2 regions of the Companilactobacillus pabuli genome follow, and region 1 is predicted to be linked to the other one. Evidence: riboswitches for the same ligand, from Rfam matches in the RefSeq annotation. Region 1 holds a riboswitch; the other holds the start of a gene.
What was found. Region 1 has a riboswitch for tetrahydrofolate ahead of G6534_RS07775 (folate family ECF transporter S component). Riboswitches for the same ligand answer to the same signal wherever they lie in the genome.
Positions count from the first base shown of each region.

Region 2: another riboswitch for tetrahydrofolate. It lies ahead of G6534_RS04945 (folate family ECF transporter S component); the one in region 1 lies ahead of G6534_RS07775 (folate family ECF transporter S component).

Region 1 is NZ_CP049366.1:1,606,266-1,622,185, reverse strand. Features, by position in the region: gene rlmB (23S rRNA (guanosine(2251)-2'-O)-methyltransferase RlmB) at 1-236, shown strand, start outside; gene G6534_RS07885 (sigma-70 family RNA polymerase sigma factor) at 430-915, shown strand; gene rpmG (50S ribosomal protein L33) at 986-1,135, shown strand; gene secE (preprotein translocase subunit SecE) at 1,149-1,334, shown strand; gene nusG (transcription termination/antitermination protein NusG) at 1,430-1,975, shown strand; gene rplK (50S ribosomal protein L11) at 2,095-2,517, shown strand; gene rplA (50S ribosomal protein L1) at 2,614-3,294, shown strand; ribosomal protein L10 leader region at 3,329-3,448, shown strand; gene rplJ (50S ribosomal protein L10) at 3,495-4,001, shown strand; gene rplL (50S ribosomal protein L7/L12) at 4,040-4,408, shown strand; gene G6534_RS07845 (class I SAM-dependent methyltransferase) at 4,478-5,080, shown strand; gene G6534_RS07840 (hypothetical protein) at 5,124-5,438, shown strand; gene G6534_RS07835 (nucleoside deaminase) at 5,441-5,917, shown strand; RNA gene ffs (signal recognition particle sRNA small type) at 5,961-6,043, shown strand; gene dnaX (DNA polymerase III subunit gamma/tau) at 6,128-7,834, shown strand; gene G6534_RS07820 (YbaB/EbfC family nucleoid-associated protein) at 7,846-8,175, shown strand; gene recR (recombination mediator RecR) at 8,175-8,774, shown strand; gene G6534_RS07810 (YaaL family protein) at 8,776-9,063, shown strand; gene tmk (dTMP kinase) at 9,450-10,100, shown strand; gene G6534_RS07800 (cyclic-di-AMP receptor) at 10,104-10,430, shown strand; gene G6534_RS07795 (DNA polymerase III subunit delta') at 10,433-11,386, shown strand; gene G6534_RS07790 (initiation control protein YabA) at 11,398-11,763, shown strand; gene rsmI (16S rRNA (cytidine(1402)-2'-O)-methyltransferase) at 11,778-12,647, shown strand; gene G6534_RS07780 (acyl-[acyl-carrier-protein] thioesterase) at 12,650-13,393, shown strand; THF riboswitch at 13,455-13,549, shown strand; gene G6534_RS07775 (folate family ECF transporter S component) at 13,605-14,129, shown strand; gene tsaB (tRNA (adenosine(37)-N6)-threonylcarbamoyltransferase complex dimerization subunit type 1 TsaB) at 14,196-14,918, shown strand; gene rimI (ribosomal protein S18-alanine N-acetyltransferase) at 14,893-15,435, shown strand; gene tsaD (tRNA (adenosine(37)-N6)-threonylcarbamoyltransferase complex transferase subunit TsaD) at 15,468-15,920, shown strand, end outside.
Region 2 is NZ_CP049366.1:1,014,237-1,030,156, reverse strand. Features, by position in the region: partial or broken gene G6534_RS04955 (SAP domain-containing protein) at 1-347, shown strand, start outside; gene G6534_RS04950 (bifunctional folylpolyglutamate synthase/dihydrofolate synthase) at 473-1,762, opposite strand; gene G6534_RS04945 (folate family ECF transporter S component) at 1,765-2,295, opposite strand; THF riboswitch at 2,332-2,427, opposite strand; gene G6534_RS04940 (oxalate decarboxylase family bicupin) at 2,928-4,160, shown strand; gene G6534_RS04935 (FAD-dependent oxidoreductase) at 4,171-5,496, shown strand; gene G6534_RS04930 (DUF1275 family protein) at 5,576-5,968, shown strand; gene G6534_RS04925 (LysR family transcriptional regulator) at 6,115-6,999, opposite strand; gene G6534_RS04920 (SDR family oxidoreductase) at 7,119-7,862, shown strand; gene G6534_RS04915 (DapH/DapD/GlmU-related protein) at 7,868-8,467, shown strand; gene G6534_RS04910 (aldo/keto reductase) at 8,457-9,419, shown strand; gene G6534_RS04905 (metallophosphoesterase family protein) at 9,845-10,711, opposite strand; gene recQ (DNA helicase RecQ) at 11,125-12,933, opposite strand; gene G6534_RS04895 (TetR/AcrR family transcriptional regulator) at 12,992-13,633, opposite strand; gene G6534_RS04890 (ABC transporter permease) at 13,638-14,708, opposite strand; gene G6534_RS04885 (ABC transporter ATP-binding protein) at 14,686-15,423, opposite strand; gene G6534_RS04880 (methylated-DNA--[protein]-cysteine S-methyltransferase) at 15,522-15,920, opposite strand, start outside.

The sequences.
Region 1 (15,920 bases):
AGAAGAATGTTTGGGTCTTTGGTACAGCTATGGAAGGTGACAATTATCGTAACTGGAATGCCAAAGGAGCAGTCGCTCTGATCATTGGTAACGAAGGTAAGGGAATTTCACCACTAGTTCTCAAACAAGCTGATCAAACTTTGAATATTCCGATGGTCGGACACGTGCAAAGTTTGAATGCTTCAGTTGCGACTGGTATTTTGTTGTACCAAGCTTTTGCTTCAAGAAATGCGTAATTTATATTAAGCGAATGATTAAATTTCATTCGTTTTTTTTGTAAACAAATGTTCTCTTTTAATGCAAGAAACAGCAATGTTATTCTAAAAATATAAGATTATTCCCACAACAACACGCCAAATGTATAGCCTAGAATCACTATGGATTGAACAAGTCAGAACTAATAGAGATTCATCAGCCCTAGATAAACTAGTGAAAAAATATCATCCGATGATTGATAATTTAGCTAAACATTACTATATCGTTGGCTTTGATCGTGAAGACTGGTATCAAGAGGCTTTTATAATTTGTTATGAAACTTGCCAAATTTTTGATGGTACCAGTGGTTCAAAATTTGGTAGCTTCTTTAAGATGAAATTTGAACGACGAGTTATTGATTTGATCAGACGTGAAAATGCGAGTAAGAGAAAAATCAATGGGATGACTGAGCCCTTAGAAGTTCATCCGAATCAACGGCCAATTGACGGTCATCGTTATTTAATAGAGGTAAAAGATCAAGTTGAAATTTTGACTGAAAAGATGAGTAAACTGGAATTAACAGCGATGCAATTCATTTTAGGAAAGATAACTATGGACCAAGCTTGTAAGAAAGAATCGTGTACTCCTAAAAAAATTCAAAACGCAATTTATCGCTTGAAGTATTTGATTTTAAAGCAAGACGATTCTGATTTGTCATGAGTTTGCAATGGACAAACAACCTTCCAGAGTTTACAATTAATAAGATTAAGAATAGATTTTGGAGATAAACATGGGATTAAGAAAAGTCGCATTAGCTTGCACTGTTTGTGGTTCACGTAACTACACAATCAGCGAGAACCCAAACCGCACAGAACGTCTAGAAGTTAAAAAGTTCTGTAAGCACTGTGGAAAACACACGTTACATAAAGAAACAAGATAAGCTGGAGGAACAAATGAAACTATTTAAATTTTTTGGTAGTGTCAATAAAGAAATGAAATTAGTTGTTTGGCCTACATTTAAAGAAAACAGACGTGATACATGGACTGTTATCGCTACATCACTAATGTATGCAATCTTCTTTGCCGTAGTTGATTGGGGTCTAATTAAATTATTACAAACCTTTATCATGGGTAAATAGATTGTAAGAATGTCAAAAATTTGCTATGATATTAGCAATCAGAAAAACTTCGACTGTGGTTCGGAGTTTTTTTATTTTGAATTTTGGAGGAAATTATGGCTGAAGCTGGCGAAAAACAATGGTATGTTTTGCATACCTATTCAGGATATGAAAATAAAGTTAAGGAAAATCTAGAATCACGTGCTCAATCAATGGGTATGGAAGATTACATTTTCCAAGCAGTTGTTCCTGAAGAAGAAGAAACAAAAATGAAAAACGGTAAAGAAAAGAAAGAAATGGAAAAAACTTTCCCTGGTTACGTTTTAGTACAAATGGTTATGAGTGATGAGTCATGGTTTATCGTTCGTAATACACCAGGCGTTACTGGATTTGTCGGCAGTCACGGTTCAGGTAGTAAGCCTGCACCACTATTACCCGAGGAAATTGATAGCATCATGAAGCAATATGGCATGAATGCTAATAAGCCATCTGACTTTGAAGTTGGCGAAACAGTTAACATCACTGATGGTGCCTTTTCAGATACAACTGGTAAGATCACAGAAATCGATGATGAACACAGAAAACTTAAAGTTGACGTTGATATGTTTGGTCGTATGACTTCAGCTGAACTTGATTTCACATCAGTTGAAAAACAAAAATAGTTATTGAAAAGACTAGTAGGCCGTGCTACTATATAACGGTATGTTTTTGACACATACATGTGGGAGAGAAAATTTTTATTCTCATCATGACCACATCACGGAACAAGGAGGTATGCACCGTGGCTAAAAAAGTTGCTAACGTAGTAAAATTACAAATCCCTGCTGGACAGGCTACTCCAGCTCCTCCAGTTGGTCCTGCACTAGGACAAGCTGGTATTAACATTGTTGCCTTTACAAAGGACTTCAATGCACGTACACAAGATCAAAAGGGTATGATTATCCCTGTTGTTATCTCAGTATACGAAGACCGTTCATTCGATTTCGTTACTAAGACACCACCAGCTGCAGTTCTATTGAAGAAAGCTGCTGGCGTTGAAAAGGGCTCTGGCGAACCTAACACAAACAAGGTTGCCACAGTTACTGAAGACCAAGTTCGCGAAATTGCTGAAACCAAAATGAAAGACCTAAATGCTGCAGACGTTGATGCTGCAATGCGTATGGTTGCTGGTACTGCAAGAAGTATGGGCTTTGAAGTAAAGTAAAAGACTAGATTGAGCAGTTTACAAAGAATGTGAAAACATTCTTAACAAGTGGGAGGGGAAAACCCCGTAAGACCACAAAGCAAGGAGGAACTTAGCATGGCTAAGCATGGAAAAAAATATACAGAAGCATTAAAACAAGTAGATAAAAACAAAAGTTATACTGCTGAAGAAGCTGTAGAACTATTGAAGAAAGTTGACTACGCTAAATTCGATGCAACTGTTGAAGTTGCTATCAATTTGGATGTTGATCCTAAACAAGCTGATCAACAAATTCGTGGTGCTATTGTACTACCTAACGGTACAGGTAAAACTCAAAAGGTTATCGTCTTCGCTGAAGGACAACAAGCTAAGGATGCAGAAGCAGCCGGCGCTGATATCGTTGGTTCAGACGACCTTGTAGAAAAGATTCAAGACGGCTGGTTAGACTTTGATGTTGCCGTTGCTACACCACCTATGATGGCCAAAGTTGGTCGTTTGGGTCGTGTTCTTGGACCTAAAGGTTTGATGCCTAACCCTAAGACAGGTACAGTTACAATGGATGTTACAAAGGCTGTTAATGATATTAAAGCCGGACAAGTTACATACCGTGTAGATTCAAATGGTCTTATCCACGCACCAATCGGTAAGATGTCATTTGATACAAACAAGTTAGTAGAAAACTTCAGTTCATTCTACGACACAATTGCTAAAGCACGTCCTGCATCATTGAAGGGTAACTATATTGTCAGTGTAAACATGACATCTACATTTGGACCTGGTCTAAAGATCAACGCTTAATAAGTGTTGACTAATTACCAAAATAATGATAAATTATCATAGTTGATTTCTACCGAAGACTCAGGTGATGAAAGTCTTAATATCCTGCCGAGGCCAGAAGATTATTTCACTTAATCTCTGTGTCCTTAGGGCACAGAGATTTTATTTTTAGCCGAATTTGTAGAAGATTAACTAAAAAATTGTGGAGGTGAAACGTAATAATGAAGCAAGAAGTATTAGCACAAAAACAAGCAGAAGTAGATGAAATTGCTAAGCAACTTACAGGCGCAAAATCAGTAATCGTTGTTGATTACTTAGGTCTAACAGTTGAACAAGCAACTGAAATGCGTGCTGAATTACGTGAACAAAATGCTACTATGCAAGTTGTTAAGAATACAATCTTGAGACGTGCAGCTGAAAAAGCTGGTGTTGAAGGTCTAGAGAAGTTCTTCGTTGGACCTACAGCTATCGCTTATTCTGAAGAAGATCCTGTTGGACCTGCTAAGATTGCTGCTAAGTTTGCCAAAGATGTTGACGCCGTTGAAATCAAGGGTGGAATCATCGAAGGTAAAGCTGCATCTCTTGACGAAATTCAAGAATTAGCTACATTACCAGACAGAGATGGCATGCTATCAATGTTGGTATCTGTATTACAAGCTCCTGTACGTGACTTTGCTATGGTTGTTAAAGCACTCGCAGACAAAGAAGACGACGGACAAGAAGCTTAATTAACTAAAAAAACTCATAATATTTGGAGGATACAATAATGGCTTTAGATACACAAAAGATTATCGATGATTTAAAAGATGCTTCAATTCTAGAACTTAACGACCTTGTTAAGGCTATTGAAGACGAATTTGACGTTAAGGCTGCTGCTCCAGTTGCTGCTGCCGGTGCTGCTGGTGGCGACGCTGCTGCAGAAAAGGACTCATTTGACGTTGAACTTACAGAAGCAGGTCAAGAAAAGGTTAAGGTTATCAAGGAAGTTCGTGGTATCACAGGACTTGGCTTGAAGGACTCAAAGGACCTTGTTGATGGTGCTCCTAAGGTTATCAAGGAAGGCGTTGCTAAGGCTGACGCTGACGACATGAAGGCTAAACTAGAAGCTGTTGGTGCAACAGTTACATTGAAGTAATACACTTTATGTTAAAATTAATCCTCGTAAGAGGATTTTTTTTTATCCAAAAAAGGAAGGATGAAACCTATGGCTAATCAATATTTTGAAAATACTCCTAGTGTGGAGCATGAAGTTAAGAATTTCAATTTTACTTTGCGCAAACATAATTTGGATTTTATGTCTGACAGTGGGGTTTTTTCTAGACAAACGATTGATTACGGTTCGCGAGTATTAATTGAAGCAATTGATTTCCAGAACATTCCTAATGGCAATATCTTAGACGTTGGCTGTGGCTACGGTCCGATCGGTTTGGCTTTGGCTAAAGAACAGACAAAACGTGACGTAACTATGGTTGATGTTAATCTAAGAGCATTAGATTTGGCTAAGAAAAATGCCGACAACAATCAAATTAAAAATGTTGAGATCTTTGAATCAGATACTTACGATAAGGTATCAGGCAAGTATGCATTGATCGTTTCCAATCCACCAGTTCGTGCTGGTAAAAAAGTTGTCAATTCAATTTTAGCTGACTCAAAGGATTATCTCGAACCAAATGGTGAATTATGGATCGTCTTGCAAAAGAAACAAGGTGCTCCTTCAGCTAAAAAACTAATGGATGCAACTTTTGGCAACGTTGAAGTGGTTACACGTGATAAAGGATATTATATTTTGAAAAGTAAATTGATTTAAATTACTCCTGAATATGGTATATTCATGTTGGAGGCGTTTACTTATGAAGAAAAAAATCGTAATTGGAATTATTATTTCTGCAATTTCTGCAGGTACAATTTTAACGGTATCATCTGTAATTCATCTTTTGAAAAATAAGACGGTTCAAAAAGATCGTGCGAAATTAGAAGAGTATGTTGATAAATATCTTCACGGTAACGAAAAATTAATGGCTTTTGTCGGTACATTATCCGATGATCAAGTACGTGAATTGATTGATATCTTGGAAACTTTGAAAAAAGAACAGGAACAATTAAAACTCAAAGCACCAGTATTTCCCAAATATTTAGAAAAGAAAGTAACTAATTTAATCGGTTAAAAATGATATTTTCAGAAGATAAAATAAATGAGTACATGGATTTAGCATTAGAGGAAGCAAAAAAAGCTGAATCAAGAAGAGAAGTTCCGATTGGTTGTGTCATAGTGGACAACCAAACCGGAGAAGTGATTGCTAGTGGTTCAAATGAACGCGAAGAAACCCAAAATGCGATTAAGCATGCGGAAATCATTGCAATTGAAGCGGCCTGTGCAAAAGTTGGTAGTTGGCGTTTGGAACACACGAGTTTGTTTGTCACGCTGGAACCTTGTCCAATGTGTGCGGGTGCTATCATCAACAGTCGTATCGAAGAAGTTATTTATGGTGCCAAGGATCCTAAAGCAGGGTCAGTTGGTTCTATCAATAATTTGTTGGCTGAGACCCGCTACAATCACCAACCAGAAGTGCTGAGTGGGGTCAAAGACCAAGAGGCAGCTGACTTACTTCGCAATTTCTTTCGAGAAATTCGTCGCAAAAAGTAGAAAAAATTTGTAATTTATAGTATCATAGTTATTGCCGTAAGGCCTTAGGGCAATGGTGCTCTTGTGAATCGTGTCAGGTTCGGAAGAAAGCAGCACTAAGTAAGGTGTACCATGTGCCTTTTGTTATGTATATTAGCCTCCTAATCTATTCCGGATTAGGAGTTTTTTTGTGTTAAAATTTACATATCAGATTTTTTTGAAGGAGAAAAAATGGCATATCAAGCACTTTATCGAGTTTGGCGTCCCCAAACTTTTTCTGACGTAATTGGCCAAGATGTCATTACTCAGACCCTGAGAAATGCGGTGGCTAGCAATATGACTAGTCATGCGTATTTATTCAGTGGGCCACGTGGTACTGGAAAGACATCCTGTGCAAAGATTTTAGCTAAGGCAGTCAATTGTCTTAACCCCCAAGATGGCGAACCTTGTAATGAATGTGAAATTTGTTTGGCAGCAAATGAAAATCGTTTAAATGATGTGATTGAAATTGATGCCGCCTCAAACAATGGTGTCGAAGAGATCCGTGACATTCGTGACAAAGTTAAATACGCTCCAACTGAAGCCAAATATAAAGTTTATATCATTGATGAAGTTCATATGCTTTCTCAAGGTGCATTCAATGCCTTACTGAAAACATTGGAAGAACCACCAGCAAATGTTATGTTTATTTTGGCAACAACCGAACCGCAAAAGATTCCCGCAACAATTATTTCTAGAACGCAAAGTTTTAATTTCAGAAGAATCTCTAAACAAGATATCCTGAAACGAATGACTTTTATTTTAAATGATAAGAATATTAAGTATGACGAAGAAGGATTGGACATTATCGCTGCTTCTGCTGAAGGTGGAATGCGTGATGCTTTGAGTATTTTGGACCAGGCTTTGTCATATGGCGATGATGAATTAACGCTTAAAAATGCCCAAGAAGTAACCGGCGCTTTGAGCAATGAACAGATTGTTTCTTATATGACGGCTATCGCTGAAAATAAGCCTGCTCAAGCTTTGACGAGTTTGTATCAAATCTTAGAGAGTGGTCGTTCAGCTTTACGATTTACAGAGATGATCATTCGAGTTTGTCGTAATTTGATTTTGTATAATTCCAATTCTGATTTATCTAATCAGATGGATAGTTCAGTCATGACCAAAGAATTGTTGGCAATTGCGGATAAATTTGACAATGACCGCTTGTTTTATATCGTTGATCAAGTTAGTGCAACCCAAAAGAATCTTAAAAATTCCAATCAAACTGATATTTATATGGAAATTTTGACAGTTAAGATTTCTGAGCCTAAGGTAGCTAAAACTAGTGCTCCAGAAGCAGAAGCGCCAGTTGAAAATGAAGTCATCGATAAATTGCGTGATGAAGTTTCTCACCTACAAAATGAGGTCAAAGATTTGTCTAGTGGGGCAGTCGTTCAAAAGAGCAGTTCAAAGCCTAAGCCTCATCATCGTGCCAACAACAATACTCGTTTGAACAAGACAGCAATTTATAAAGTTCTCGGCAGTGCTACTAAGAATGATTTGGCAGCGGCTAGAGATATGTGGCCCGAACTAATGAGTATGCTTTCAATTTCACAACGTGCTATGATGAGAGTCGCACAACCAGTTGCTGCATCTTCAGAAGGTATCGTAGTCGCTTTTGATTACGCTATGTGGTTCGAACAAGTTCAAGATGATAGTGACTTTTTGCAGTCTTTGACCGACAATGCTAGTAGGTTGTTGAAAAAAGATTGTCAAATAGTTCTCGTGCCTAAGGTCGACTGGCCTAAAATAAGAAAAGAATATATTGATAATAATATTGATTCAACCAAGAAAAACACGGTAAAATCTAATAAAGAAACTAAAAAAACTGATCCCACCGTTGATGAAGCATTAAAATTATTTGGTGACGATATAGTTGATGTAAAAAATGACTAGGAGGAATTATTATGAGTAAAGGAATGCCAAATATGGGTGGAATGGGTGGCAACATGGCCAATATCATGCGCCAAGCCCAAAAGATGCAAAAAGAAGTTCAAGCTACAACTGAAGAACTTAATAAGACAGAATACACTGGTAAATCAGTCGATGATTTTGTTGTAGTTAAAGTTACTGGTGACAAGAAGATTGCTGATATGACAATCAGCGACAAGATTATCGATCCAGATGATCCAGATACATTGCAAGATATGTTGATCGATGCTTTGAACAATGCTTTCAAGGCTGTTGATGATGACAAGCAAGCAAAATTAGGTAAATACACAAACGGGTTGATGTAATGAAATATCCAGAACCAATTTCGAAATTAATCGATAGCTATATGATGTTACCGGGTATTGGTCGCAAGACTGCTACTCGAATGGCATTTTTCACACTTGGTATGGACAAAGACCAAGTTAAAGAATTTGCTGATAATTTAATTTCCGCTAAAACAGATTTAAAGAAATGTAAGATTTGTGGAAATATTACCACTGAGGATATTTGTCCAATTTGTAGTGATAAGAGTCGTGATCAATCAACTATTTTAGTCGTCGAACAAGCTAAAGACATCATGTCCTTAGATGATATGAACGGCTATAACGGGTTGTATCACGTCCTAGGAGGGGTCTTATCGCCAGTTGATGGAGTTGGCCCAGAAGATTTGAATATTAAGATGTTGCTTAATCGTTTGAAGCAAAATCAAAGCGTTAAAGAATTGATTATTGCTACAAATGCAACCCCAGAAGGGGAAGCAACCGCTCAATATTTAGCCAAATTAGTTAAGCCAGCTGGAATAAAAGTAACTAGACTGGCACATGGTTTAGCAGTCGGATCAGACATTGAATATGCCGATGAAATGACGTTAAAGAGTGCTGTTCTAGGTCGCAGGGAGATTTAACATGTTTGGTAGAAAGAAAATGTCTGTCCAAAAAATGGAAGACGATCGCCTCTTAGATAATATTCACCAGATTCAAAGACGAATCGGGAATACCCAAAGAATGATTAATAATTCAGTGGATGTAGACGATACGACAAGAATTCATTTGAAATTAGATCAATTGAAGTATCAATTTTTGTATTTAGAAGCTAGAAGAAGAAAGGCCCAAGCTAAGGCTACGACCAATATTATTTTTGGTGAAGAAGATACTTTCTTGAAGCAACCTAGTCGAGCTGAAAAGCACTGGTAGTAGTGTTTTTAACTGCCGTCCTCCATAGCAAAGAAAATTTGGCTGGAACGTAGTGGGCACGATTTTGAACTTTTGCATAAATCAAGTGCGCAAAATCTCAAAACTCGGCCTTATTCTAAGCAACAAGTTGCTAAGAATAATTTCACTACTGAGCCAATTTTCTTTGCTATTCCGGACTAGATAGTAGCTTTATAATTTAATAGAAAAAATAAATAGCATTCATATTATTAGAATGTAGTTCTTCTGAATAGAACTACATTCTATATATGAATGCTATTTTTGACTTCGATTTATTTTTAATCAAAACCAAATAACAACTTGCCATGAGTTTCATTTATTTCGTTTTTCAAGTAAAATAGTAGTAATCATTTAAAAGGGGTTATATAATGTCAGGAATATTTATATCATTTGAAGGACCAGATGGAGCGGGCAAAACGACTGCACTTGAGAAGCTATTGCCACTTTTGAAGGAAAGAACTGATAAAGAAGTCGTTCTTTCTCGAGAACCCGGCGGCAGTATCATTGCTGAAAAAATCCGAAAAATTATTTTGGATATTCATGATGAAGAAATGGACCCTAGAACTGAAGCTCTATTGTACGCAGCGGCTAGACGTCAGCATTTAGTTGATGCTGTTTTGCCAGCTTTAGACGAAGGCAAGGTTATGTTGAGTGATCGTTTCGTTGATAGTTCAATTGCTTACCAAGGTGGCGGTCGTCAAATTGGTACCAAAGAAGTTACTGAGATCAATGATTTTGCTATCGATGGCCATTTGCCTGATTTGACAATTTACTTTGACGTGACGCCAGATGTTGGTCTTAGTCGAATTAGAAAAGACCACGAAGGTGCAATGGATCGTTTGGAGAAGGAAGCTTTGTCATTCCATCAACGTGTTTATGATTCATACATGGAGATCGTTAAGAATAATCCAGATCGAATCAAAACTATCGACGCTGCCCAACCTGTGGAAAAAGTCGTTGCTGATGCTTTAGATGTTATAATCAAGAGATTTCCCGATGTTTTTAATGGAGGAAAATAAATTATGAAATTAATTGTTGCAATTGTCCAAGATAAAGATAGCCAACACTTAGAAGCTAACTTAGTGAAAAACAATTTTCGTGCTACTAAATTGCCATCAACTGGTGGTTTTTTGAAAGCCGGAAACTGTACCTTCTTAATCGGTGTTGAAGAGGAAAAAGTTGACGATGTATTAGCTGTTATCAAGAAAACTAGTCATACTCGCTCACAATACGTTACACCAACATTCTTGATGCCAGAGGCTGCTTCAAGCATGGCTGATCCAGTTGAAGTTCAAGTCGGTGGTGCAACTTGCTTCATTTTACCGGTGGATAAATTCGTGAGATTTTAATAATGGAAAGTTTAGTAAAAGAACAACCGCGCGTAGTTCATGAGTTTCAAAAAATTATTTCTTCCAATATGTTGTCGCACGCGTATTTGATCGATAGTGCTTCATCAAAAGTCAGACAACAAATGGCAATTTGGTTAGCGCAAAGCCAATTTTGTGATAACTTAGTAGATGGAGCACCTGACCAAACGTGTCAAAAATGTCAGACGATTGCTTTAGGCGATAATCCTGACGTTTTAGAAATCAAGACTGATAAAAGAAGTATCGGTGTTGATGACGTTAAGTTTTTCAAAAAAGAAGCTAATATGGCCGCTACTCAAGGGAAACGTCGAATCCTGATTATTGATGAAGCAGAGAAGATGACCGTCCAGGCTGCTAATAACTTGTTGAAAACAATTGAAGAACCAGAAGGTAATTTGATGATTATTTTGTTGGCTGAATCTGCTAAACAGTTGTTGCCAACGATTCAATCACGTGTGCAAATTTTTCATCTTTCTAATCAAAGTAATGAAGATGAAATTGCAGCGTTAGTTAACTTAGGATTTAAAGAAGAACAAGCCAAACGTGCTTTAAGAGTCACTGATATTAAATACTTAGAGACTATTGACGGTGAAAAATTTCAAGCATATACCACAGTTATAACGAGTTGGTTGAAAGAAATTAATAAACAAAAAATAAATTCATTTGTGGATATACAGACTGACGTTATGCCGTTAGTAGAGAATAAGGATCAACAACATTTGTTTTTCGACATGTTGAATCAAATTTTTAGTGATATATTATCAATAAGGTACAATTTAGAAAAATCGACATTAACATCTGTGGATATCTTGTCAAATAAGAGTATTAAACGAGTTATCCAAATGTCAGATGATTTATTCACAGCACAACAAATGTGGAAAAGTAATGTTTCGTTTCAAGCTATTTTAGAAGATTTGTCATTAAAATTTGTGGATTAGTAGGTGAAATCATGGCAGAGAAAGATTTATATGATGAATTTGAGACAATCACAGATCAACTAAATGATATAAGTAAAAAAGTTTCTTTGCTTAAAGAAGAATTGTCAAAGACTCTAGAAGAAAAAGAAGAGTTAAAGATTGAAAACAAAAATCTTCGCAAGCATTTAGAAAAGATGGGTTATGAAGATAAGGATTTTAATGGTAATAAATTATCCTATTCACGATTAAATTTGGAAAGTTTATATCGCAAAGGATTTCATGTTTGCCAACAATTTTATGGAACTCATCGTAAGGACAAAGAAGAATGTATCTTCTGTACTAATGTCCTTTATGGAAGTAATAAGAAGAGTAAGAAAAAAGCAATTAAGAACAGATAAGGGGAGCTATTTGAATGAAGGAACAAAGAAGTTTTGTTGATAATTCGAAGGGCTGCCTTTTTTTAGTGCCAACACCAATTGGTAATTTAGAAGACATGACTTTTCGAGCTGTTAACACGTTAAAAGACGTCGATTTAGTTGCTGCTGAAGATACGCGTAATACCAAAAATTTATTAAATCATTTTGAAATACCAACAGAATTAATAAGTTTTCATGAACATAATACTGCTCAACGTATTCCAGAATTAATAGAAAAAATGAATCAAGGACTAAAAATAGCTCAAGTAAGTGATGCTGGGGCACCATCAATTAGTGATCCCGGTAAGGAATTAGTTAAAGCTGCTATCAAAGAAGAGATTCCTGTCGTACCATTGCCAGGAGCGACTGCTTCAGTTACAGCTTTAATTGCTTCAGGAATCAACCCACAACCATTTTATTTCTACGGATTCTTACCCCGAAAAGGTAAAGAAAGAACTCAAGCTTTAAATAATTTGGCTAATCGTGAAGAGACAACGATTGTTTACGAGTCACCTTATCGAGTAAAAAAAACCATTCAAGATTTGATTGACAATTTTGGTGGTGACAGACAAATCACTTTAGCTCGTGAATTAACGAAGATTCATGAAGCCTTTCTGCGTGGCAGTTTGGATCAAGTAGCTGCTTATTATGAGGAAAATGACCCTAAAGGCGAATACGTCTTGATTATTGCAGGTAAGCCTGAAGAGGTCGCTCAAGTTGAGTCTGACGACGATTTAGTAAGCTCAGTCGATAAATTGATAGCACAGGGATTAAAACCTAACAAAGCTATCAAAGAAGTGGCTTCACAAAATGGTTTAAAGAAACAAGAAGTTTATAATTTGTATCATGGAATTGGAGAAGAATAATCGTGACTGAAAAAAGAACCTTTTCAATCGAGATGGAAGTACCTTATTATTTCGTCAACTTTACCGGCGACATGCGTTTGTCAGCTCTAGTCGATGTGATGTTGTTGACGTCAGAAAAGCAGTTGCATCAAGCAGATATCGATAGTAGTGAAATGGTAAAGAATAACGGCTTAGGTTGGGTCGTGGTTCAATATCACATGGATATTGATAAGATGCCAAGACTTGGTCAAAAAATTAAAGTCACGACTCAAGCAACAAGTTTCAATAAGTATTTCTTCTATCGTGATTTTTGGATCGATGACGAAGAAGGCAACCGCATGGTCAGTGCAACGAGTGCCTTTGTCTTGATTGATATCAAACAACGTAAGATTGTCAGTGCAGCTGATAGATTGGATGATTTGTTTGGAGCAGTTGAAACTACCAAACTTAAACGTTTCAATCGGGTCAAAGTACCGGATGACTTTGATTTCCAACAAGCCCAACATATCGGTTACTACAATATCGATGTTAATAAACATGTTAATAATTCATATTATTTTGATTGGATGGTTGATACCTTAGATATCGATTTTATCGGTAGTCATCAATTGACTAGCATGGATATTAAGTACGACAAAGAACTCAATACGGAAAGCCAACCAGTCGCATATGCTAAACTAGATAATACGAACAATAAATCTATTCATTGGATAAAGAACGGTGACGTGCTGAACGTTATTGCTCAGTTTGAATGGAGAAATAAGTAAAATGCAAACAAAATACTTGTTTACAGAAAAAATAGTGCTATGATAGACGAGTACTAAAAAATTTGGAGTAGGATTCAAGGCGTTAAGTGCTGGTGGAACGGAATGTGAACACCGGACAAAGAGTTATCTCGCGATCTTGTTTCCGCATTCGCCACTTTATATACGTCTTAAGCCTATATCTGGTGGCAGCTCCGTCTAGGAGATGTCGATTATGAACAGTAGAAGTACAGTAATAAGCGTGCAAGAAGTCACTTGGATGGCATTGTTGATCGCAATGCAGATGGTGTTATCAAAGCTTTCCGTCGGGAGCAACACCTTGAAAGTCGGCTTTAGTTTCATTGCAATAGGATTATTAGGTTATTATTTTGGACCAGTGAAAGCTGCCATGGCAAACGTTTTAGCTGATGTTATCAGTAACGTTGTAATGCCATCGAGTGGTGGATTCTTCCTAGGATTCACTTTCTCAGCTTTAGTCGCTGGCGCAATTTATGGTTACATGCTTTACAACCATAAAGTAACAGTTTGGAGAAGTTTAGTAACAGTGCTTTTGATTACAGTAGTTGTCAATACTGGATTGAACACGATATGGATTCACATGATGACAAACGTTCCATATTCAGCATTGTTGATTACCAGACTACCAAAGGAAGCATTCAGTTTGGTTTACCAGACAGGGCTTTTGTATATCGTCCTTAAGTGGATTGATAATTCGAAATTTAATAAAATCGGCCAATAAGCGGTCGGTTTTTTTTTATCCCAAATTCTGTGTTAAAATAAATTCTATTAAGAATGAGGGATTAACATGAAAATATTAGCATTTGATACATCTAATAAACCACTTTCTGTCGCTGTAGTTAGTGATGGCAAGGTTTTAGCACAGATGGAATCCACTGAAAAAAAGACACACAGTGTAACACTTTTACCAGATATCCAAGCTTGTCTAAAAAAGGCTGGTTTGACTGCACAAGATTTAGATTTGATTGCAGTGGCTAAAGGTCCAGGCTCATATACAGGGGTAAGAATTGCCGTGACAGTAGCCAAAGTTTTGGCTGATACCTTGAATAAGAAATTAGTTGGAGTTTCCAGCTTGAAATTATTGGCAGCTAACGGGGATAAAGCACACATCCTAGTGCCATTGATGGATGCTAGAAATGACAATGCTTTTGCTGGAGTTTACCAAGTTAATCGGGATGATTTGAGAAATATTATTGAAGATCACCATACTTCAATGGCTAAGTTGTTTGAGTCATTACAAGATTACAATCAAGATCAACTTGAATTTATCAACGCAACGCCAAGATTACAGGAATTAATTCAAAATCAATTTCCCAAAGCAAAAATTATTATGAGTGAAAATTCATTGCCAGATGCATCCAAGTTAGCTCAGTTAGCTGAAAATACAAAACCTGTTGAAAATATCGACGATTTTGTACCAACTTACTTACGTTTAACTCAAGCTGAACACGATTGGTATGCTAAGGGACATAAGGACGACGGCAATGTTTCCTATGTTGAAGAAGTTTAAGAGTTTTTTTACTAGTAATAAAACTCCGAAATTTGATTTTGAAGAGAAGGTAGTGACGGTTGAAGATCAGAAGTTTGTTTTGAGAAAAGCAGTTCAAACTGACGATATTCAATATATGCAAATTCAAGAGACCATCTATCCCATTCCGGTTCCATGGCCTATCGATATTGTAAAAATGGAGATCGACAACAAAAATGCCTTATATTTGTCACTTGTTCATCGAGAAAAAGTTGTGGCATTTATTGGTATTTCTTTGAGTGACAAGAGTGAATCGCACATTACTAATTTGGCAGTTCACGTTGATTATCAAAATATGGGTATTGGACATTTGTTGTTGAATCAAGCCTTTAGTTATTGTCGCCAGCGTAATTTTGAAAAAATGTCATTAGAAGTTGACGTTACTAATAAGCCAGCTTTGGCATTATATGAAGCTTTTGGTTTCAAGACTAAGACCGTTCATAAAAAGTATTATTTTAGAAATCATCACGACGCTTTGGAAATGATGGTTGATTTGTAAGGGAGATTACTGTGAAAAAAGATACATTAATAATGTCATTTGAAAGTAGCTGTGATGAAACTAGTGTCGCTGTTATTAAAAATGGTAAGGAAATATTATCAAATATAATTGCGACCCAAATTAAGAGTCACCAACGTTTCGGAGGCGTGGTACCAGAAGTTGCCAGTCGTCATCACGTTGAAGAAATCACTAAGTGTATCAATTTGGCTTTAGATGAAGCAAAAGTTAGCTATGAAGATTTGGACGCTGTGGCTGTTACTTATGGACCAGGTTTAGTCGGAGCTTTGTTGATTGGTATCATGGCTGCTAAGACAGTTGCCTTTGCCCATAATTTGCCATTGATCAAAGTTAACCACTTGGCAGGACACATCTATTCAGCCAATTTCGTGACTGAGTTGCAATATCCATTCATGTCCTTGTTGGTTTCTGGTGGACACACTGAATTAGTATTAGTTACAGCTCCCGGAGTTTTCAAGACTCTTGGT
Region 2 (15,920 bases), 590 kb from region 1:
TCTTTGAAGATTATTACAATGTACCAAAATTCTCATTTCGTAAATCAATGGGCATTAAAATGAGAGAAGTTGAAAAGAGTGGAGATACAAAAGCTACCGTTGCCGATCTAATCCACGTTATAGAAAACGACGAATCAGATATAACTAGTAATAAAGAAGAACAAACTTATCAATGGAACAATTTTGTACGAGACTTCATGAATGATAAATCTTCAAAAAAGTACAAAGATTCAATGAAGTTCGCAGCAATTCTTTGGAAATTAGTGAGAAACTCTGATCAAGAAAAGAAATACAGTCATGAATTAATGATTAAAAATAATAAATTGATTGAAATGTATTTAAAATAGCAAAGTCTGTAGATTTATCGCAGATTTTGCTATTTTTGCTGAATAATAAAAAAAAGTCAACACCCTATTTAAAAGTAGAGTATTGACTTACAATTATAAAATTCATTTAAAACATCATAATTTTATTACTTCAATTGTGACCTTACTTCTGATGAGAAATACAACGATCCAGTAATTAATAGTAATTCATTGGATTTTAAATTGTGTTTGATTTCTTGATAAGCTTTTTTCCAATCAGAACAAAGTGTTATTAATGAGTTCCAATCCTTATAGTCATTTACATTGATAGCTCTTGTATCATTAAAAGTGGTCAATGTAATATCAACGTTTGGAACTTTTAATAATTCTTTTAACATGGTTCCAATATCTTTTGTAACTATGGCTGAAAAAAGGATTTTAACGTGATAATTACTGTAATCACTGAGAATATTCTCTTTCAGTCGTTTAATTGCATGAGGGTTGTGAGCTCCATCCATTATTATTAAAGGATCTGAATTGATTATTTCCATTCTTGCCGGCCATTTTGTTTGTAGTAAACTTTTAGATATTTCTTGCTTATTAAAAGGTAGATTATGTTTCTGGATGTATAAATAATAAACTTCTAAAGCCACTGCCGCATTTTCTGCTTGTTGATGACCAATCAGTGGAGTTTCTAAATTCTTTAATATAGTATGACGATTTACAAAGTCAAATTGTTCAAATCTTTGATTAACAAATGTCTTATAAATAGAATGATAATCTTGATTCCAAATATAAGTACGAGCATGATTTCTGTCAGCATATCGATTGATGACATCTACAGCATTCTTAGGAATATTCCCTAAAATGACAGGCACATCAGGCTTAATAATACCAGCTTTTTGATATGCAATTTCTTCAATTGTATTACCTAAATAAGCTGTATGATCTAAACCAATCGTTGTAATAACTGAAAATTCAGGTTTGATGACATTAGTACTATCTAATAGGCCGCCCATGCCAACTTCAATTATGGCAATATCGACTTTTCCTTGAAAATAATAGAAGGCTAAACCAGTGAGGATTTCAAATTCAGTAATCCCATAAAATTCTTTTTGAGAATCCATCTTTTCTACCAGTGGTTTTATTTTATTGCCCATTTCTATTAGGTCATTATCAGATATTTCCTGACCATTAATTTCTACTTGTTCGGCGAAATCTTTAATAAAAGGGGAGTTAAATGTTCCTACTTTTAGATTATTGGATTTTAATAAATTGGCAAGATAACGTGTAGTAGACCCTTTGCCATTAGTGCCTGCAACATGAATCGTTGGATATGTTTTTTCAGGATTATCAAGTAAACGTAATAGCTCTTTTATACGTGTTAAACCTGGGGAACTGCCAAAATATCCCCTAGAAAGAATCCATTTGATAACATCTTCACCTGTCGTAAACATGATTACTTTTTGACCATATAGCGACTAGTAAGAGTTTTTAACGGTAATGATTTACCAAAGAACATAATGGATCCTGTCTGAATAAAGAGCATAGCAACAGATTTGATAATTCTGGGTATCCATAAACCGATATTGAAAAAAGGAACCTTGTACATGATTGAGAGCCACAGTGGAGTTAAAAATAAGCTAATGATAATAGTATTTAATAACACACATATGAAAGTATTTTTAAAGGTAATTTCTTTTTTATAAAAGAAAAGCCCGTACAATACACCTGCAATGAATGCATTTAAAGTAAAGCCTATGAAAAATCCAGCTTTTCCAAATAATGTCGTTCCAATTATATCAGCCACAACGGAGGAAATACCGGCCCAAAAAGGACCAAAGAGCATTCCTAAAATAGCTTGAGGAATGAATTCAAATGAAACACGTAAAAACTGCGTTTCAACACTTAGATAATTAGTTAAGATAATTATCATAGCGATAAGTAATCCCATCGTTGTAAGTGAATAAGTATTTATTTTTTTGTTCATAATAAGCACCTCGTATAGAGCTGCTACACGTTATTATGCAGCGAATGCGAGAATAAAATCGCAAATAAAAATTTTTCGTTCAAAAGCACATTCCGTCTTTTTGACACTTAACGCTTTATTCTCTACTCTGTTTTTTTTATTTTCCATATTTAAAATGACAATTTATGTCAAATTAGAAACACTTTCCTCCTTTAATTATGAATTTAACTCGTTAAGTATAAAAATAATTTACTGAAAAAATCAAGGTTATTTGCATGATTTTTAAATTAGAAATTAACTACAAGTATTGGATTTAAAATCATAGTTGAGCAATATAAATTGGGAACGAAGGTTAAGTCTTGTCGAATTTGAATTTATAAATCCTATTAAATCAGTATTTTAAAAAAAGTGACAATATTTTTCTAAAAAAATATTATATTTATTTTCTAGGATTTTATATTTTTGTAAATCAAACAAATTATTATAAATACCTTTTATGCTAGATTATTTAAACAAATAATAAAGAATATATGCTCCATTTTCCAACAATTAAATGAATTATTGAAAATAATTTTTTGGTTTTTGAGTTATCGTTTGCCTTTTGAAATCGTTTGCTATACTGTTGAGTTATCAAAAAAAGGACGGTATACAAAATGTCAAATAGAAGAGTTGAACCTGAGCGTACAGCCGATAATGCGGGTTGGATTGATCGAGGTCCTAGAAATTACGAACGTGATTTACAAAACCCTGATTTGCTTGTACCACCAATCACTGATCATGGTACAGTTTCCAATCTACGTTTTAGCTTTTCTGATGCACATATGAGGATTGAAGAAGGCGGTTGGACACGTGAAGTTACCAATCGTGAACTACCAGCTTCACATGATTTAGCTGGAGTCGATATGTGTTTGAAGCCAGGAGCATATAGAGAATTACATTGGCATAAAGAAGCTGAATGGGCCTTCATGATTGCCGGAAATGCTAGAGTAACAGCGCTAGATGCCGAGGGTCGTAGTTTTATTGATGATATCAATGCCGGAGACCTTTGGAATTTTGAAGCCGGAATTCCTCATTCAATTCAAGCCTTGGATCAAGGTTGTGAATTCCTACTTGTATTCAGTGAACCTGATTTCTCTGAAAATAATACCTTCTTACTAACTGATTGGTTAGCCCATACTCCAAAGGATATTATTGCCGCTAATTTCAAAGTTGATGAAAGTGTATTAGCCAACTTGCCTGGTAAGGAAAAATACATCTTCAATGGTGAAGTCCCAGGCCCAATTTCTGAAGTTAAAAAGAACAATCCAAATGGCGACGTACCTTCACCATTTACATTCCATATGAACGATCTGAAACCACACGAGTTCGAAGCTGGTAAGGTCTGGATCATTGATTCAAAAGTTTTCCCAGTTGCACAAACAATTTCAGCTGCAATCGTAGAAATTCAACCAGGTGGTATGCGTGAACTTCACTGGCACCCTAAGTCAGAAGAATGGGATTACTTTGTTCAAGGACACGCCAAAGTGGGTGTTTTCAATTCTGCCTCACTTGCTAGAACCTTTAATTTTCAAGCTGGAGACGTTGGTGTAATTCCAATAGTTGCCGGACACTATATCCAGAATATCGGTGATGAACCTTTGATCTTCCTAGAAGTATTCAAGAATCCTATTTATTCAGATATTTCTCTAAACAAATGGTTGGCAACTTCACCAACACAAATGGTTTCTGATCATTTGAATATCAGTCCAGAAACAGTTGAACAATTTCCTAAAGAAGAAGCCGCAGTAGTTTGGTATGATCAAAGCCATTCAAAGAAGAATGTTGAAAGTTCTACTGAGGAGACCCCTCAAGATCTTCAATATAAAGCCGGACAAGTCTTCAAATAGGAGTGATCAGATGCAATATGATGTTCTAGTTATTGGAGGCGGAGTAGGTGGCGGTTCTGTCGCTTTAAATTTGGCCAGTCGTGGATTTAAAGTAGCCATCGTTGAAGAACGTGACTGGGGTGGAACAACAATCAACCGTGGTAGTACTCCAAAACGTGCATTGTTAGCTAGCGCTGAAACACATTTTCGGATGACTCAGTTAGTAAAAGATGTCGCACCACTTAGTTGGTCAGAAATGGCAAGTCATAGTGCCAAAGTGGTTTTGGCTGCTAATCAACGGTACGGAAATAATTTGGTCAATGCAGGAATAACAACTATCGAAGGTCACGCGACTTTTGTAAATTCAAATACAATTTTAGTTCATGGTCAAAGGTACCAAGCTAAAACGATTGTCTTAGCAACTGGTGCTCGCCCTAGAAAATTAGAGTTCCCTGGAAGTCAATATATGGAACACAGTGCTAGTTTTCTAAAGGCCTCTAATCTACCTGACAAGATAACGATTGTTGGTGCAGGAATCATCGCATTCGCATTGGCTAGTATAGCTACGGAAGCAGGAACGAAAGTAACAATCGTTCAACATAATCGAATGGCATTAAGGATTTTTGATCAAGGTTTAGTTCAAACTCTAATTAGTCGCTTGGAGAATGCTGGGGTAGTGTTTAAATTTGATAATACCATCCAAAATATTACTGAACTATCATCTGGTTCTTACCAAGTAACTACAAATCAAGATCAATTCGAAACAAAAGCCATTTACTGTGTTGCTGGAAGGGTACCAAATACAGAAGATTTGAATTTATCGGTCGCTGGTGTAAAATTTGGTCCACTAGGTATCAAAGTTGATGAAAGACTAAAGACCAGCAATCCTCAAATTTTTGCACTTGGTGATTGTTGTGATGCCCCTGTCCCTAAACTAAGTAATTACGCTATCTATCAAGGTAAATACTTAGGCAATAACTTACAGAAGCCAGTACAATTTCCAATTAAATATCCAACACCTGCCTTGACTGTATTCAGCATACCTAAGTTAGGACAAGTAGGAATTAGTACACAAAAAGCTGCTGATAAGCCTGAACTAGAAGTAAAAACGATGGATATAAAGAATTGGCAAACGTATGCCCGTAATGGTGATGATTTAGCAAAACTAAAAATCATTTTCAATAAAGGTAATCAACAAATCGTTGGAGCAGAAGTTTTGAGTCAAGATGCAGATCAATTAGTTGATTACTTATCATTACTAATTCAACAACATGTCAGTGCTGATGATTTACAACAACAATTATTTGCTTATCCTAGCCAAGCTAGTGACTTATATGGAATTTGGCAATCAAGATAAGTGATTTGACAGCAAAAGCCAGAGCAGGTAGTCCTGTTCTGGCTTTTAGTTTATGTATTTTGTTCAAATTTAAATCAGAATGAGGAAAAAATATGGAGGGAAAATTTCAATATCCAATTTCTTAGATATGTTAGGAAATACTGAAATAGCGGCCATGTTTTTATCGATGACAGTAGCGGGAGAACTGGAAGAATTTAGAAAAGTACGAGGTCAAACGTTCACACCGCTAACAATGACAAGTAATCTAAGGGTATTAGCCGAAGCAGTTTTTGATGAATCTGTTTCTCATGCGGAAACAGCTAGACAGAATGCCATACAGATATTTGCTTTGATGTTTTGTTTTATAACTGGAGCCGGTCTAGTTGGATACACCAAGGACAATCTAGCAAACAAAACAATTTTAATACCTCTAATTATTTTAATAATATTGGCTATATCGTTATTAACTAGTTATGTTAAAAATTTTATTTAAAAGGAAGTCTGATAAATCAGAGCAAAGTCTGTAGATTCATTACAGGTTTTGCTTTTTGTTTTGTTGTGAAAAAATAAAACAGTAACTAATATATCTAAAAAGCATCAAATATGTTGGCTTTTTATTCAATTTAATACCTATAATCATTATTTGTTTGTTTCAACTTCATCATACATCTGCTTTAAAACGACTTTAGCAGCCGAAGACATATTAACGTTCTTCAACCAAATCAAACTACTTGAAGACTTCAAATGTGGATATAGTGGGCGAAAAACTAGATCAGTTCCGATTGTATTGATTGTACGTCCTACGCCAAGTGCATATCCAACTCCAGATTCAACAAAGAGTAGGGCGTTATAAAGCAAATCGTATAGTGCCGTTACTTTTAATTTTTCTTGATTACTGCCAATCCATTTATTCAGCGTATTAGTAAATTCAGGTTGTCGAGAAATTATTAAATTCGATGCTAATAAATCATTCTTATTTATTGATTCTTTCTTTGCCAAGTCATCATTTTTGGGTATAAAGAGTCCCCATTCTTGATTGCCCGGAAGATTTAAAAAACTATAATTCTTATTATCCGTTGGTGAAAGAATGATTCCAAAATCAAAAATTCCATTATCTAATGACTTTTTGATCGTATCAGCATTCGTACTGACAAAATCGATGAGTATATTAGGGTAATCATTATTAATTTTCTTAGTCGCTTCGGCCAAATATTTAACACTAGGTGTCTCATTACAACCAATGATGACTCTTCCACTGATTGAAGAAGGTTCATTTCCAATATTTAACTCCGCTTGATCAGACAAAGTAATGATTTGTTTAGCCTTATCTACTAAATATTTGCCGTCTTCAGTCAAAGTAATCTCTCTATTTCCACGTATAAAAAGCTGAGTTCCTAATTCATCTTCCAATGCTTTAAGCTGTCGAGATATTGTAGGTTGAGAAATGTGTAATAACTGAGCAGCCTTATTCATATTCTTTTCCTGTGTAACTGCTAAAAAATATTTTAAAACTCTTATTTCCATGTTTTTTCCTCTGCCTTTTAGTTAGACCTATTTTTTCATTATAGGTATTAGACATTACTAGTGTCAACCCATATAATCTTAGGCATAGAGTTACGAAAGAAAGAATTCGAAAGGAAAAAATTATGAGTTTAAAAAATAAAACAATTATCGTTACAGGAGCATCGAGTGGTATTGGTGCAGAAACAGTAAAACAATTAGTATCAGCCGGTGCTAATGTGGTCTTTGGATCAAGAAGACTTGAACCTTTAAAAGAGCTTGCAGATAAATTGCCAAAGGATCAAATTGCTTTCATGTTCATTGATGTTACAAAAATAGACGATATGAAAAAGATCGTTGATTTAGCTGTTCAAAAGTTTAAAAAGGTTGATGCGCTTTATAACAATGCGGGAATTATGCCACTATCAAAATTACGTGATGATAGACGAGATGAGTGGAAACAAATGCTTGATATCAACGTCATGGGTGTCCTAAATGGAATTTCTGCAGTTCTGCCTGTTATGCATAAACAAGGTTTTGGTCATATATTAGCAACTGATTCTGTAGCTGGTCACGTTGTATATCCAGATTCAGCTGTATATGCCGGTACAAAGTTTGCTGTGAGAGCAATCATGGAAGGTTTACGACAAGAAGAACTAGATAATCATATTCGTTCAACAATCATTTCCCCTGGAGCAGTTCAAACCAATTTGTATAAAACGACCAAAGATGAAAATCAAGCTAAAGAATTAGTAGAATCATGGAAGCAACCAAATAACTCATTGATCACTAGTGACGTTGCAAGTGCAGTTGTCTTCGCTATCGATACACCACAAAGGGTGGCTATCAGTGATATTGTTATTCGTCCTTCTGAGCAAAGGGTCTGATTTTAATGGCAGAAAGCTTAAAAGTATTTAAAGATGCATTAAAAGGGCAAACGATTATTTATAACAGTAGCGAATATGACGAATTAGAGCCTATCGTTCAAAAAGATATTGAAATTCTGAGAAAGTACAATCAAACTACTCACTCTTATGAAGAAAGCCAGAGTTTACTTGACGAATTATTTGAACAAAAAAATGAAAATCTAACTATTATGCCACCATTCAATGTGGATTTTGGACCACAAGTTAATCTTGGAAAAAACATTTATATAAATAAAAACGTCAATATGGTTTCTCTAGGTGGAGTAAACATAGAAGATAATGTTTTGATTGGTCCTAAAGCCATCATTATTTCAATCAATCATGATCAGAATGAAAAAAATAGACGAAATTTAATACCCAAAAGCGTTCATTTAAAGAAGAACTCTTGGATCGGTGCCGGAGCAATAGTTCTTCCTGGTATCACAATTGGTAAGAATTCCATTGTTGGAGCTGGCTCAGTGGTCACAAAAGATGTACCAGATAACGCAGTTGTTGTAGGCAATCCCGCAAAAGTAATTAAAAAATTAGAAAACGAAAATAAAAGAGGAAATAGAAATGAAAAATAAGAAATTAGAAACACCAAAAATTGTTATTGGAACTTGGGCATGGGGAGATACTGGCGAATTAGGAAATGGATATTTCGGCAGTAAATTAGAAAAAAATGACCTTCAAAAAGTTGCTAGTAAGGCAATCAAAGCTGGTTTTACTATGTGGGACACAGCTGCTGTTTACGGCATGGGACATTCGGAACAAGTTCTAGGAGAAGTTTTAAAGCAATATGATCGTAACGATTACCAATTATCAACAAAATTTACTCCACAAATCGCTGAAGACGTTGAAAATCCTGTAGAAACAATGTTAGAGGGAAGTCTTAAAAGACTGAATACAGATTATATTGATCTATATTGGATTCATAACCCTAAAGATGTAGAAAAATGGACTCCATATTTGATTCCACTTTTAAAAGAAGGAAAAATTAAACATGTTGGAGTTTCTAATCACAATCTTCAAGAGATCAAACAAGTCAATGAGATACTAGGCGAAGCTGGATATAAGATTGATGCAATCCAAAACCATTATAGTTTGTTATACAGAAGTTCTGAAAAGGCTGGTTTAATTGAATACTGCCAAGAAAACAATATTGACTTCTATTCATACATGGTCTTAGAACAAGGAGCCTTGACTGGAAAATATGATTCTTCTCATCCATTTCCTGAGGGAAGTACTCGAGCAGAAATCTATAATCCAATGATGCAAAACTTAGAATCATTAAATAACAGTTTGAAGATCATTGCAGAAAAACATCAAGCTTCAGCAGCTGATATTGCGACAGCTTGGGCTATTCAAAAAGGTACAACACCAATTATTGGCATCACTAAATCTAAATATATTGATGATGAAATAAAAGTTACTAATATAAGACTATCTAATGAAGAAATGAATATGCTCGAAAAATTTGGAGATTTAGCACAAGTAAATACTCGTGGTGAATGGGAAAAAGATATGAATATTAATTAGTTAGATTCTTATTTCTTGATATACTTGATATATATGTGAACGTGCACATATATTTTTTAAAATTACGGGTTAGAAGTAAAAATTCATTTATTTAGAGCAAATCTTGTTCAAATGCATTTCTCATAGTTCAATGACTAAGTGATCAAATTATTTACCTTATAATTACTATTTAAAACGTAGCAAAATCTGTAGACTCATCACAGATTTTGCTTTTTGTTTTGTTACGAAGAAATAAACTAAGAACCAATGTATTCTAAAAAGAATTACAAGTATCAAATTTAAAATCATAATTAAGCAATCCAAGCCAAAAAAATAGAGCAGAACAAAAAATACCAAAATCCAGTAGTTAAATCGGATTTTGATATTTAAGGTTACATAATATATATTATACGAAGTTGTGTATTTGAAGAAAAAGAACCTCTAAATTAGAGATCTTGAGAAGATTCTAAATTCTTCAGATATTCAAGTGCATCAGACTTATAATCATGCTTCTCAATTTGTTCATTTAAAGCATCATCATCGTGCGTAAAAGTTATTCCTTCAGCAAATAGTCGTTGATACAGCTCACGAAATGGTAAATCATTTTCTTCGGCGATTTTTAATTCGTCATCAATTGAGTATGCGACTTTTCTGAAGTTTACATCGACAAGTCCTTGATCAAAACTTAAAACTGCATACTGAGCGCGTCTGTCAGCACGGAATTTTTTCCAAGCAGTATATGGTTGGCCAATTGAGCCGGGATTAATAACCAATTGATCTTGGGAGCTAGTTCTCATTAATTGATGATGCACATTAGCATATATTGCGAGGTCGTAAGGTTTGTTGAATAATAACTCATCGAAGTTGGCTTGATCTTCATATGGAAGCAATTCGTGTCCAAAGTTTTTCTTTGGATGATTGTGCGTTAAAAGGATATTTAAGCCTTCAAAGTTGATATTTTTTGAAATAGGCCATTGCTGGACTTGTTGGATATATTTAGGGTCAAGGTGATTCTTTACGTATTTGATTAACTCAATCATATAGGTGGTTTGGGGTTTATTGATATATTCTTTGCTGACACTCAAAATATTTTCAAATAGGAAATCGTCCCAATTGCCACGAATGAATTGGGTAGTATTGATTTGATTGAGTAGTTCCAAAATAGACTCTGCACCAGGACCAGGCATGAGTAGGTCACCTAAAAACCAATATTCATCTACCCTTTGCTTTTCTGCATCTTTAATGACTTGAGAAAAGGCGGTAAGATTGCCGTGAATGTCCGAAATGTCCGAAATAATTGCTACTTTTTTCATTGTTTGCCCCCTTCTTTTGTCCCTATTCTTTGATTTTAACGCTTTTTGTGTCATAATTTTTTGTTTTTGGTTTTTTGAGTTATGTTTTCGTAAAACATATTATTTAAACAATTATTTCATTTCAAATATGCATTACATTCTGATTGATTTATTGAGTTTTTCACTATTTTAAATGAACAGTTCATCATTAAATAATCATAGAATGCGTCTCTCAGACATCACTTGATCGTCATATAGTCCCTTTTTAGCCCGAAATACAGTTTTAATCCCGTCCTCCCTTTTTCAGATCCCCGTCATATCAAGGTTTGTTTCCCTTTTTATTTTTTACCTTTGATTTTAAGTTTTCGTAAAACATTTATTATTATCTACCCTAGATTGACAAAAAAATAGATCATTTCTAAATGACCTATTAACTACACTTCTGAAGCTTGATACTCTTTAATTTCATTTAAGAAGCTTTCACCATACTGCTCTAGTTTTACTTTACCCACTCCACTGACGTTGAGGAAGTCGGCTTCAGTAACTGGATTTTTCACGCACATATCTTTCAAAGTCTTATCTGAAAAAATCATAAATGGTGGCAAAGCTTGTTTTCTCGCCCACTTCGTTCTCAAAGCACGTAATTTCTCGAATAGATCCATATCGAAACTGCCATCAGCCACAATGGTTCTACTCTTAGTAACGTTTTCTGGTTTGTATTTCGGAAGATCTTGACGTCTGGCCACGTTAATTTTTCCTTTTAAGACGTCAACGCCCTTTTCTGACAATTTCAAGGTTGGATACTTACCACCTGACCCGGTCAAATAACCATTGGCTGCCAAAAATTCAATAAAACGGCTCGTTTCTTTTAAGGTCCAATCTTCAAAAATACCAAAAGTCGACAGTTCTTCAAAATGATGCCAGTCATTTGCTACGTCATCTTTGCCGACTAAAACTCTGGTAATCATCTTCTTACCGAAGTTTTGTCCCATTCTAACGACACAGCTCAAGGCTTTTTGGGCATCAGCTGTTACATCCACCACTTCACGGTCATCTAAACAGTTAGAACAGCGACCACAAACTTGGGTATTCGTTTCCCCAAAGTAATCCAAAATAAACTTCATCAGACACGTCTGCGTTTCAGCATAACGACTCATCTCAAATAGTTTCTTACGCAAACTCAACTTGTATTGATCATCACCTAAGGATTTATTGATGAAAAATTGATGCAAGCGCAAATCTGCTGGCGTATACAATAAAACTGCTTCAGCTGGCAATCCATCACGTCCTGCACGACCAACTTCTTGATAATAGTTCTCAATTGTCCCAGGTACCGTAAAATGCAGCACATAGCGCACGTTAGTCTTATTGATACCCATTCCGAAAGCATTTGTCGCAACGATTACGTTGATTCGGTCAAATAGAAAATCTTCTTGCTGATTGTGACGTTCCGAATCACTTAACCCAGCGTGGTAGCGACCGACTGAAACATCATTTTCTTTCAAAAAATTGTAGATTTTATCAACATCTTCTCGACGACCGGCATAAATAATACCAGATTCGTCTGGATGCGACTTCACATAATTTAAAACATAATCAATTTTATCTACGCCACGTTCAATCTTTAAGGCCAAATTATCGCGATCGAAACCAGTTTTAATGATATTTTCATCGGGAACATCCAAAATTCTAGCTAAATCGGCTTGGACTTCTTCTGTAGCCGTAGCTGTCAAAGCTAACCATGCGCAATCAGCCGATAAGTTTTTTAAAGGTTGGATCATTTCCAAGTAGCTACTGCGAAAATCATGACCCCAAGACGACAAAACGTGGGCTTCATCAATCGCAATCAATGAAATATCTAAACTTGACAACCAACTATAAAACTCTTCATCGACGATTTTTTCCGGTGCAACAAATAACAGTTTGACCGCACCACTTTCGATGTAACGCATTCTTTCTTCGCGGTCGTGCCACTCAACAGTACTATTCAAAAAAGTTGCCGGAATACCATCTTCATTCAAACTATCCACTTGGTCTTTCATCAACGAAATCAATGGTGAAACGACTAAAGTCAGTCCCGACATAATTGTAGCTGGCAACTGGTAACAAATTGATTTACCGCCACCAGTCGGCATGATCCCCATGGCTTTTTTGCCGTCTAAGACCATTTGAATCAATTCTTTTTGACCTGGACGAAACGTATCGTAACCAAATTCTTCCTTTAAGATAGCTTCTAATTTCAAGGTAAAAAACTCCTATTTATCAAAAAATATATAGTTAAAGCATAGCATAGATGTAAAATTATTTTTTAATTGCCCTTAAAATGCTGACTTCAATTTGTTTCAAACCTGTTTGAATCGTTGCTTCGTCTTGAGTGGATATTCGTTGGGTTTGAATGAAATAGAAAATGATTTGACTGACAACTAGTCTCAAAAAGCCTAATTCATCCAGATCATCCCTCAACTCATTAGTTGCTTGAAGTGGCAGCCAAATATTTTGTTCAAAAATATCTTTTATTTCAGCAATTTTTTGTAGGACTTTATCTTTAATTTGCTGATTGATCAATAATTGTGAGACTAAAATCATTGCTGCATCTTTATTTTGTACCAAAAAATGATATCGATCTTGAACGATGAAATGAATCATACTAGCTAAATTTTTATCCTGTTCCGATAACTTCTGTGCGAATTCTTTACCATAAGTCGGCAATAAATGCTCAATCAAAGGTTCCAGAATAACGAGCAACAGGTCTTCTTTAGATTTGTAATACTTAAAAATAGTTGCCTGGCTCATCCCTGAAGCTTCAGCAATCTGTGAAGTAGATGTTCCATAATAGCCTTGCTTAGAAAACAAATTAATAGCAGCCTTTAACACTTGCTTCTTTCCAAATGGCATGTCACTAGTCATTAACCAGTCATTTATATCCTCAAATGCTTGTTCCATTTTGTTACACCTTTCTATATTTTTTCAATCCTTGAATATTTAAAATCGTCAATATTACTAAAAATAACAATAAAACTCCAATCTCAGGCAAAATTTTGCCAAAGCCGTCTCCAGACATGACTACGCCACTCAAAGCATCCCCAGCATATTTTAATGGCAAGATATAAGATATCGCCTGTACGCCTTTAGCCATAGTATCTAAAGGAATGATCCCTGAGAAAAATATTTGTGGCACGATGATCAAAGGAATAAATTGCATCATCTGAAATTCCGATTTAGCAAAGGTCGACATTAAGATTCCAAACGCTAAGGCGACCAACGCTAAAACGAAGTTAATTAAAATTACGTAAAAAATACTACCAACTACTTCAACTTTTAGCATCCAGACGGTAAATAAGACGACTAACAACGTCTGTAAAATTGCTAAAACACCATAGCTGAGCATATATCCAAAAACTATCTCTGAACGTTTTACCGGTGTCGCTAAGAGTCGGTTTAACGTGCCAGATGTTCGTTCATTCAACAAAGCCATCCCTGAGATCAAGAATACAAAGAAGAAGACGAAAAATCCCATTAAAATTGGCACTATTTTGTCAAAGAAATTAGTATCAGCATTACCATACTCGTATTTTTGCTGAATTTTAGGCTGTGAAACTTTTTGTCCTAGCGGTTTTAAAACTCGTTTCATCTCCTGCATAGAATTAGCTAACAGAGACATTCTAAAAGCGGACTTAACTGCTTTAGTTTTACTAGCGTCAATATTGGCATAAGTTACTTGAAAATTATTACCTTTAGCTTGCACGATAGCATCTACTTTTTGATTGGATAAAGCTTCTTTTGCCTCTTTAGTGTCGTCGTACTTTTTAGTAGTTAAATGACTAGTCTTACCTAATTGAGTAACTAAGCCCTCATTGACATTTACTGTAGCAACTTTTACGTCCATCGTAGAATTAACTGAGAAGACTAATTTCATCAAAAATAAAATAAAGATTGGTGCTAAAAACATCAACATCAAGGTTCTTTTATCTCGCAATAATTCTTTCGTAACTCGTTTAGCGATTGCTATTGTTCGCATTATTCAAACCCTCCGCCTTCAAAAATACTTCTTCAATCGAATTGACTTGATAAATTTTCTCTAAACTTAACGGATCGTCATAGGCAATGATTTTTCCATCGAGTAATAAAGCCACGTCATCACACAATTGAGCTTCATCCATTACGTGAGTTGTTACTAAAATTGTTTTGCCCTGATTGCGAAGATTCTGTAATTCTTGCCAAATCTTTCTTCTCAAAGCTGGATCTACTCCGACTGTTGGTTCATCTAAAATCAAAATATCATTATTGCCTAACATCGCAATTGCTAACGAAAGCCGGCGTTTCATCCCTCCAGAATAACCACTGACTCGTTTGTCCAAATCTTTAGTCAAATCAACGACTTCTGCTATGTGTTCGATAAATTGCTTTGAATTTCTCAGAGCTTTCATATCCGCATAAAATTGCAAGTTTTCTTGGCCAGTCAATTGCTCGTACAAAGCATCAGATTGAGCCATATAACCGATTCTTCCTAATAATTTACGATTAGGCATTGTTTGTTCAAAAACTGTCGTCGACCCTTTATCTGGCACTTCCATACCCAAAATTATCTTGATGATGGTCGATTTACCTGCACCAGAGGGTCCAATTAATCCAATAATGCGTCCTTCTGGTATTTGAAAATCCACTTGTCTTAAAACCGTTTGCTGCCCAAATTTTTTAACTATCCCCCGCATTAAAATAACGTTGTTAGCCATAATCTATCCTCCTCGGCTAGTATTTTACCAGTGAGTGAGTGGTTACTCACTATGCTTTTCCCCACAGTATAGTACTAGCTAAAATAAAAAGCCATCCCTTATTTGAGATGACCTTCTAAACTCAATAAACTCTCTTTCATGACAACTCCACCACGATATTGACCGATTTTTCCCGTTTTAGTTACTACTCGATGACAGGGAATGACCATTAGGACAGGATTCTTGCCGATAGCACTCCCTACCGCTCGAACTGCTTTTGGTTTATTGATCTCTTCAGCAATTTGCGTATAGTTTCTAGTTTGTCCATAAGGAATCTGTTCTAAAGCTTCCCAAACACTTTCTTGAAAAGCAGTTCCTGAAATATCTAGCTTCACATCAAATTTCTCGAGCTTACCTGACAAGTACGCTTCTAGTTCGGTGGCAATTTTAGTTAATCTAGCTTCATCTTCTATTAATTGAACATCTAGATAAAAATCCGACAGTTCTTTTAAGTCTCC